DNA from 2 places in the Petroclostridium xylanilyticum genome. Region 2 is predicted to be linked to the other one. Evidence: riboswitches for the same ligand, from Rfam matches in the RefSeq annotation. Region 2 holds a riboswitch; the other holds the start of a gene.
What was found. A riboswitch is a leader RNA that binds a small molecule or an ion and turns the genes downstream of it on or off. The one in region 2 is predicted to bind cyclic di-AMP.
Positions count from the first base shown of each region.

Region 1 (4,430 bases), on a different contig from region 2:
AGAGATACTGGGTAATTATCCGGCTTCAGGTACCGAGATTATAAAAGAGCTGGGAGAAAAACACATGCAGACCGGGTACCCTATTGTATACACTTCTGCAGACAGTGTATTTCAAATTGCAGCTCATGAAGAAGTTATACCGGTGGATAGGCTTTATAAAATATGTGAAATAGCAAGGAAAATATTAAAAGGACCACATGCGGTAGGCAGGGTTATTGCGAGGCCCTTTGTGGGAGAACCGGGTAATTTTACAAGGACCAAAAATAGAAAGGATTTCTCACTTGAGCCTACCGGGACAACTATACTGGATAAACTGAAGGAAGCAGGCTATGATGTAATGGCAGTAGGTAAAATTGAAGATATTTTTGCAGGCAAAGGTATTACCTATGCTGTGCATACATCAGATAATATGGATGGAATAGACCAAACACTGCGGTTAATAAAAGAAGACAACAGAGGACTTATTTTTACCAATCTTGTAGATTTTGATATGGTGTACGGCCACAGGAACAATGCGGAAGGATATAAAGAAGCATTGGAATCGGTAGATAACCGGTTGCCGGAAATCATGCAGGTGATGAAAGATACGGATCTTTTAATCATTACTGCAGACCACGGCTGCGATCCAACTACCGAAAGCACCGACCATTCCAGGGAATATGTACCTGTATTATTATATGGGAAAAGTATAAAAGCAGGAGTTAATATAGGGACACGAAAGACTTTTTCAGATATGGCAGCGACCATTGCGGAGGTATTTAATATCCGGCATGATTTTGGAGCAACAAGCTTTCTAAATGCAATCAAAAATTAGTGGTAAAAATAGTGGGGAGTGAGGAGTGGGGAGATATTTATCCTCCATTAAAATATGATTAAAATAAAAGAAGCCATTATTGTTGAAGGAACTTATGACAAAATAAAGCTAGGGCAGATAGTAGATGCAACCATTATTACTACCAACGGTTTCAGCATATTCAAGGACAGAAGCAAGATGGAACTTATTAAAAAGCTTGCAGAAAAAACAGGGATTGTCGTTCTTACTGATTCTGACCGTGCAGGTTTTATGATTAGAAATTATATAAAACAATGTATACCGGCCCAATATGTAAAACACGCCTACATTCCGGAAATAAAAGGTATAGAGAAAAGAAAGACTATTCCGGGAAAAGAAGGACTGCTGGGCGTCGAAGGCGTAAAAAGCATGCTTATCCGGGAAGCATTAAAGAATGCAGGCTGTGTTGTGGAAGATGAAGATGAAATTACTCCTGAAGGCAGGAGGATTACCAAGGTGGACCTTTATGATGATGGATTAATAGGTAAAACAAATAGCTGCGAATTAAGGAAAAAGTTGACTGACAGGTTAAGCCTGCCTTCTAGAATTTCTACCAATGCCCTGGTGGATGTGCTTAATAAATTATATAACTATGCACAATATAAGAAAGTTATAAAAGATTTAGATAGAGATTGAGACTAAGACCAAAATCAAAACTATACTCAATTTGTGTATATCATGGAGAAATGCAGGCAATAAAAAAGATTAAGATTGAGATTAAGCAGTAAAAATGCTTAATCTCAATCTTAATCTCAATCTGCATAATGCATGAAATGCATTATGCGTAGAAAGCATGTCCGCCGATTCGGCCAACATAGGTTTTATTTTTTACAATCCATGAGCCGGCAGCTTTATCAGGATTAAAGAAATAAGTTGCGTTGCCTACCGGTTTTTCGCCGTTATAAGCAGCATAGGCCGCATCAATACTTTCCTGGCTTGGTGTGTTATAAATGGTACCGTCTGCAACAGGGCTAAACATAGGGATACCCTTATAGTATTCAAAGATAACTCCTTTTACCGTATTAGGAAAAAGGGATGATTTTACCCTGTTCATAACAACATTCCCTACTGCTACTTTACCCTTATAAGATTCTCCGCCTGCTTCGGCCTGAATGATTCTGGCAAGCCAGTATATATCTTCTGACATATTACGATTATTAGTTGATGCAGTATTTTTGCCATATAGTTTACCAAGGGTTTGAGGTCCTGCAATACCGTCTACAGTCAATCCGTGGTCACGCTGAAAAACAATAACAGCATTTTGGGTAATAGAACCGTAGTACCCTGTTACAGGTCCGTTAAAGTACCCTTTGGATCTAAGGGTTTGTTGCAGTTGGGTTACTTCATTGCCGGAGCTGCCTATTTTTAAAACGATATTATATAGTTGTGCTAAAGTTTGAGGTCCTGCAATTCCATCTGTTATAAGTCCATTTGCTTTTTGGAACGACATTACGGCATTTTGGGTAATAGAACCATAGTAGCCTGTTACATGATAAGAATAATAACCCTCGTTTTTTAATGCCTGCTGCAGTTTTGATACTTCGCTACCTTGTGACCCGGTTTTTAAAAGAGTTGCAGCAAAGGTAGCGGAGGAAGATAATATTATCCCTGCTGCTATTGCAAAAGTACATGCTGTCAATTTTAATGAAAATTTCATAAAACACACTCCTTCCGTAGTAAATTTGCTTCCGGAGTTAGCTGACGGGTTTGGTAAAGAAGGTATACCTACCACGCAAAAGCGTAGATTCACCCCTGATTATTGGTTCCTCCGTACCCCTATATAAGGGATTCAGCCATGTGTGCTAACTTTTACATTGCTAGTATTATAGTGTATAGATAGGGAACGCGTCAAAAATAAAGTTGACATAATAATAAGCGTAGGAGGTGAATTTCTTAATATATATTGAGCACTCAATAGATTTTACAGATTTATTACGTAATAATAGTAGATTCCAATAAATTCCGTAATGTTTTTGTAATAATTTCGTAATAATTTGAAATAGAGAAGAGCATATAGCTAGTATATAAACCGCATTAAACTGATACTATATCGATAGAAGTTCATAAAAAGTATCTATATATTTACTGATAATGATTTTACATGGCAGATCAAGTAAATAAGTTCACGGTTCACAGTTCACGGTTCACAGTAAAAGCTATTAAATCGTTTACTACTGTGAACCATATAATAATATTTTAATATTTTTATAAATAGTTTTTTGCAGAAATATATTTAGTGTGAATATGTGATATAATGTTGATATGTTAGAATGCAAAACTTCCCATTAAACCAAAGGAGGTTGACAACAGTTAATAAAAAGTTATAAAAAGTCATAAATTAATGTTGACATTTATAATTTAGTATAGTCTAATACAATTAGAGGTGGTTAATGTGAAGTATTATACTATACATGAGTTTTCTAAATTAGTTGGAAAAACTCCTCAAACATTAAGAAACTGGGACAAAAAAGGATTACTTATTCCACATCATACAGGTGCTAATGGATATAGATATTATTCGCATGACCAATTAAAACAAGTATTAAATATTAAAAAAGATAGATTGTTAAGATTTGGTTTTGAATTGGTGGAATATATATCTAATCTGTATGGATGTGAAATTGAAGTAATAGATAGTACAGAAAAAACTGAACAACAAGAACTTGTTGAAGATTTAGTGCAAATAATAACTGTATTTTCTTGTAAACTTCAAGGTAAAAGAGCAAACAAAGCACGTAAAATGATTGAGGAGTTGACCGAAGATGATAAAGACAATTAGAGTACAATTATTACCTAACAATAAACAAAAGACTTTATTAAAGAAATGTGCAGATGTAGCACGATGGGCTTATAATTGGGCTTTATCTAAGCAATTAGAAAATTTTAAAAACGGTGGCAAGTTTATAAACGATGAAGAGTTAAGAAAGGAACTAACACAACTAAAGAAAAATCCTGAATATAATTGGTTAAATGAAGTTTCAGCACAAATACCAAAACAAGCAATAAAGGATTTATGCATAGCTTATAAAAACTTTTTCAGAATAGAAAATAAACATTATTCTGAAAAAACTAAGAAAAAAGCATTAAGACAAGGTAGACAATTGACAGTTTATGATTTAGAAGGACATCCAAAATTTAAAAGCAAAAAAGATGTACAACAAGGGTTTTATCACAGAGAAGATTTAGGACATTTAAAATTTAAAGGTGATAAAGTAAAACTTGAAAAGATAGGATGGATTAAACTATCTGAAAATAGAATCGAATTACAAACAGCGGAAAAATTTTATAATCCAAGAATAAAATTTGATGGTTTTAATTGGTTTATAACCGTAAGTATTGATTATAAACCTACCAACAACCAAAAGTATTCAGATGGAATAGGCATTGACTTAGGAGTTAAAGATTTAGCAGTAATTAATGATGGTAGAAAAATACCTAATATTAATAAGAGTCAAGAAATAAGAAGATTAAATAAAAAATTAAAAAGACTCCAACGTAAATTATCAAGAAAATATGAAAAACAAAAAGAAGGAGGTGTAAACCGTTATAAGAAAACTAAAAACATTATTAAGTTGGAGTGCCTTATTCGTAAAGTCCA
Region 1 is NZ_NPML01000019.1:541,057-545,486, reverse strand. Features, by position in the region: gene CIB29_RS14680 (phosphopentomutase) at 1-814, shown strand, start outside; gene CIB29_RS14675 (ribonuclease M5) at 869-1,468, shown strand; gene CIB29_RS14670 (peptidoglycan-binding protein) at 1,611-2,489, opposite strand; cyclic di-AMP (ydaO/yuaA leader) riboswitch at 2,500-2,637, opposite strand; gene CIB29_RS14665 (MerR family DNA-binding transcriptional regulator) at 3,225-3,611, shown strand; gene CIB29_RS14660 (RNA-guided endonuclease InsQ/TnpB family protein) at 3,595-4,430, shown strand, end outside.
Region 1: linked by a shared signal. The riboswitch ahead of CIB29_RS14670 (peptidoglycan-binding protein) and the one ahead of CIB29_RS02775 (peptidoglycan-binding domain-containing protein) in region 2 are both predicted to bind cyclic di-AMP.

Region 2 (4,430 bases):
ACAAATTTTGACAGTGAATTATTTGAAGGACTAAAAAGTCTCGGATTTGATAACCTGGATGATATTTCAATATATAAAAAAGAAGATGAAAAGACCGAACAAAAGAAGGCCATGGACAAGAATGAAGAAGATTATCTGTTTGACCGCAAAATACAATGTCCCGTTTGTGGTTCAAACATTTCTGTACGTGCAGTTAGATCATCAAGCGTAAGGATACTATCCCGGGATAGCGATTTTATGGTTTATTATAAGGGTCCAAACCCAATGCTTTATGATGCATGGGTATGTATACAATGTGGCTATGCTGCTATTTCCTCTCAATTTCATAGTGTTTCTGTCCAGCAAATTAAAGCGATACGTGAAAAAATATGTTCCAAATGGAAGCCAAAAAATTATGGTCCCGTATATGACGTAGATGTTGCTATTGAGCGCTATAAACTTGTGCTGCTTAATGCGATTGTCAAAAATGCAAAAACCAGTGAAAGAGCACTTATATGCCTTAAGCTTGGCTGGTTAAACAGATTGAAAAAAGATTTAGAAAATGAAAAAAAATTCCTTTACCAGGCGCTCCAGGGATTTATAGATGCTTTTGAAAAAGAACGTTTCCCTATAGCGGGAATGGATGAAGCTAGTCTAACTTATCTTATAGGGGAATTGTACAGAAGATTAGATGATAATTCCAACGCTTTATTATGGTATAGTAGGGTGCTTTGTAACCGAACGGCAAAAAATAAAATTAAGGATATGGCCCGTGAACAAAAACATTTAATATCCGAAGAAAAGAAAAAAGAAGAGATAAGTGAACAAAGACAAAGTAAAGAAATCATCAATACTGGAAAAAAACAAAGTCTTTTGAGTGGATTTTTTAACTGGGGTAAATAGATATGTACATAAATATTACTAAATTACCATAATATACATTAATAAAGTTTCTTTTTATAGGAAACTATATTAATGGAGGTGATATCGATGCCTAATACTAATAAAAAATTAGTTCCTGAAGCTAGAGCAGCATTAGACAGATTTAAAATGGAAGCTGCCAGTGAAGTTGGCGTTAGCTTGAAGCAGGGTTATAACGGTGACTTAACAGCCAGACAGGCTGGTTCTGTTGGCGGACAGATGGTTAAGAAAATGATTCAACAAGTTGAACAGGGCATGGCTGGCAAATAATAATGATGTAATATTAATAAAAGTAGTCGTAAATAAATTACGACTACTTTTATTTACTTTGTGCAGCCTTTAAAACCATTTGCTGGTGCCGTTCATCAACCCGGTCGGTTCCATGAGTTTTGCTTTTATAGAAGTGTATATCTACAACCCCTGACATATTATTATTTTTAACACCATCTAAATTTGCCCCTCTGCCATACCCTCCGCTTCTATTATCCACTATTTTACCAAAAGGCTGATCATCTCTTCCGGCATGTGGCATCGCTGCTATTGAAGCGGCCATCTCTCTTCCATTTACATTTACAATAATTGCCCTTCTTTCCCAACTCCAATTACCGCCATATATCTTCTTTAAGATTTCTGTATCTTTTTGGGTAAGTGTCTCAACATCTGCATGATTGTATCCAGCAACCCTTTTAACTTTAAAACTTAAACCTGTGTCAACATCTGTTACAGTTGCAACTGCACCTCTTGGAAAAATATTTTCTGCCTCTGAAAACCATGGTACTAAAAGAGTTTGTGAAGATACTTTACTTCGGGAAACTTCATTTTTATTTGAAACCTTTCTATTAAGTGCTGACATAGTCTGGGGCCCTGCAATCCCATCAACTATTAAACCGTTATCTCTTTGAAATCTTATAACCGAAGCTTTAGTTATAGAACCATAATATCCCGTCACATCAACATTAAAATATCCCAGTTGTTTCAATTTAAGCTGTAGATCCGTTACTGCTTTCCCACTTGACCCTACTTTCATGATTACTGCATTATTCGTAACTGTTTGTGCAGATACTGGAGCAGCATATGTAATACTTCCGACTGAAATCATTAAACCTACAGTTCCTAAAATTACTGCTTTTTTAATATTCATAAATAACATCCTTTCCTTTTGTTTGCTTACGAGGTTAGTTGACGGGTTAGGTAAAAGGAGACAACACCCTGCCTAATAATTGGCTTCACCCCAATATGTTTGTTCCCCCGTTCTTTATTTATTAATAAAGATTCAGCAATTTTAGTTTACCATAATATTTTGTATAGGTCTAATTTTATATATTTAAATTAGCTGCTATTATAATGCATTAAGTCATTATTGCTCAGGTTTACTTAATATATTACAAAATTATTAAATATTATTACATAATTATTAAATTTTTCTGCAAAGATAGACATATCTAATACGTAAATATATCTATATATAATACACTTAATATGTTACATTGGGGCAAGTCGCATCATAAATAAAAACCAAAAAAAGACATACCCAATTGGATATGTCTTTTTGATCAGTTCCGGCAACGACCTACTTTCCCGGGAGGTCCCCCTCCAAGTATCATCGGCACGATGGAGCTTAACTACCGTGTTCGGAATGGGAACGGGTGTGTCCTCCATGTCATTGTCACCGGATAATTCAACTGTGTTGATTTTTCGTTCACAGGTCACGGTTTGAATTCTTAACCTGCTCTTTTAATTGCCTCAGGTACTCTTTCTTGTTCACCAGCATGTTCCCCATTCACCTTTCTACTGTGAACTGTGAACCATGAACTGTGAACTGTTTCATGTACCTTCAAAATTAAACAATGCTTTGACATGAGGTTTTTGCAAAAACCTTCTTCATATATTCTTTCCCGCAATTAACCTCGTCCTTAATAATTATTCATTGTTAATTGCTTTCTTGGTCAAGCCCTCGGTCTATTAGTATCAATCAGCTGAGTGCATTACTGCACTTACACCTTTGACCTATCTACCATGTAGTCTTCATGGGACCTTACTAGCTTTTGCTATGGGAAATCTTATCTTAGGGGGGGCTTCACGCTTAGATGCCTTCAGCGTTTATCCCTGCCGCACTTAGCTACCCAGCTGTGCACTTGGCAGTACAACTGGTGCACCAGTGGTGCGTCCATCCCGGTCCTCTCGTACTAAGGACAGCTCCCTTCAAATTTCCTGCGCCCGCGACAGATAGGGACCGAACTGTCTCACGACGTTCTGAACCCAGCTCGCGTACCGCTTTAATGGGCGAACAGCCCAACCCTTGGAACCTACTTCAGCTCCAGGATGCGATGAGCCGACATCGAGGTGCCAAACCTCCCCGTCGATGTGGACTCTTGGGGGAGATAAGCCTGTTATCCCCAGGGTAGCTTTTATCCGTTGAGCGACGGCAATTCCACTCTCTTACCGCCGGATCACTAACTCCAACTTTCGTTACTGCTCGACCTGTCCGTCTCGCAGTTAGGCTAGCTTTTGCGTTTACACTCTTTGCGCGATTTCCGACCGCGCTGAGCTAACCTTTGAGCGCCTCCGTTACCTTTTAGGAGGCGACCGCCCCAGTCAAACTGCCCACCTGACAGTGTCCCATACCCGGCTTACGGGTACTGGTTAGAATTTCGGTATCTCAAGAGTGGTATCCCAACGTCGACTCCATATACACTGGCGTGCATATTTCTTAGTCTCCCACCTATCCTGTACATGAAATACCAAAATCCAATATCAGGCTGCAGTAAAGCTCCATGGGGTCTTTCCGTCTAGTCGCGGGTAACCAGCATCTTCACTGGTACTACAATTTCGCCGGGCGCGCTGTTGAGACAGTGCCCAAGTCGTTACGCCATTCGTGCGGGTCAGAACTTACCTGACAAGGAATTTCGCTACCTTAGGACCGTTATAGTTACGGCCGCCGTTTACTGGGGCTTAAGTTCAAAGCTTCGCTCTTCGCTAACCTTTCCCCTTAACCTTCCAGCACCGGGCAGGCGTCAGCCCCTATACGTCGTCTTTCGACTTAGCAGAGACCTGTGTTTTTGCTAAACAGTCGCTTGGGCCTATTCTCTGCGGCCTGGTCTCCCAGGCACCCCTTCTCCCGAAGTTACGGGGTCAATTTGCCGAGTTCCTTAACAACGCTTCTCCCGTTCGTCTTAGGATTCTCTCCTCACCTACCTGTGTCGGTTTGCGGTACGGGCACCTCACCAATATGCAAGCTTTTCTTGTCAGTGTAGATTCATCTGCTTCGCTACTTGTTTTCGCTCCCTTTCGCCACACTCTACCAACGGTGTGGTCAGACTATCTTCCTGCGTCCCTTGCATACTTTTCGGCTTCGGTGGTTACGGAATTTCAACCGTATGTGCATCGACTACGCCTTCCGGCCTCGCCTTAGCTCCCGACTTACCTTGAGCGGACGAACCTTCCTCAAGAAACCTTAGGCTTTCGACGATTATGATTCTCACATAATTCTCGCTACTCATTCCGGCATTCTCACTTCTATCTCGTCCACA
Region 2 is NZ_NPML01000004.1:169,306-173,735, reverse strand. Features, by position in the region: gene CIB29_RS02785 (DUF2225 domain-containing protein) at 1-882, shown strand, start outside; gene CIB29_RS02780 (alpha/beta-type small acid-soluble spore protein) at 970-1,170, shown strand; gene CIB29_RS02775 (peptidoglycan-binding domain-containing protein) at 1,220-2,041, opposite strand; cyclic di-AMP (ydaO/yuaA leader) riboswitch at 2,050-2,189, opposite strand; rRNA gene rrf (5S ribosomal RNA) at 2,458-2,574, opposite strand; rRNA gene CIB29_RS02760 (23S ribosomal RNA) at 2,843-4,430, opposite strand, start outside.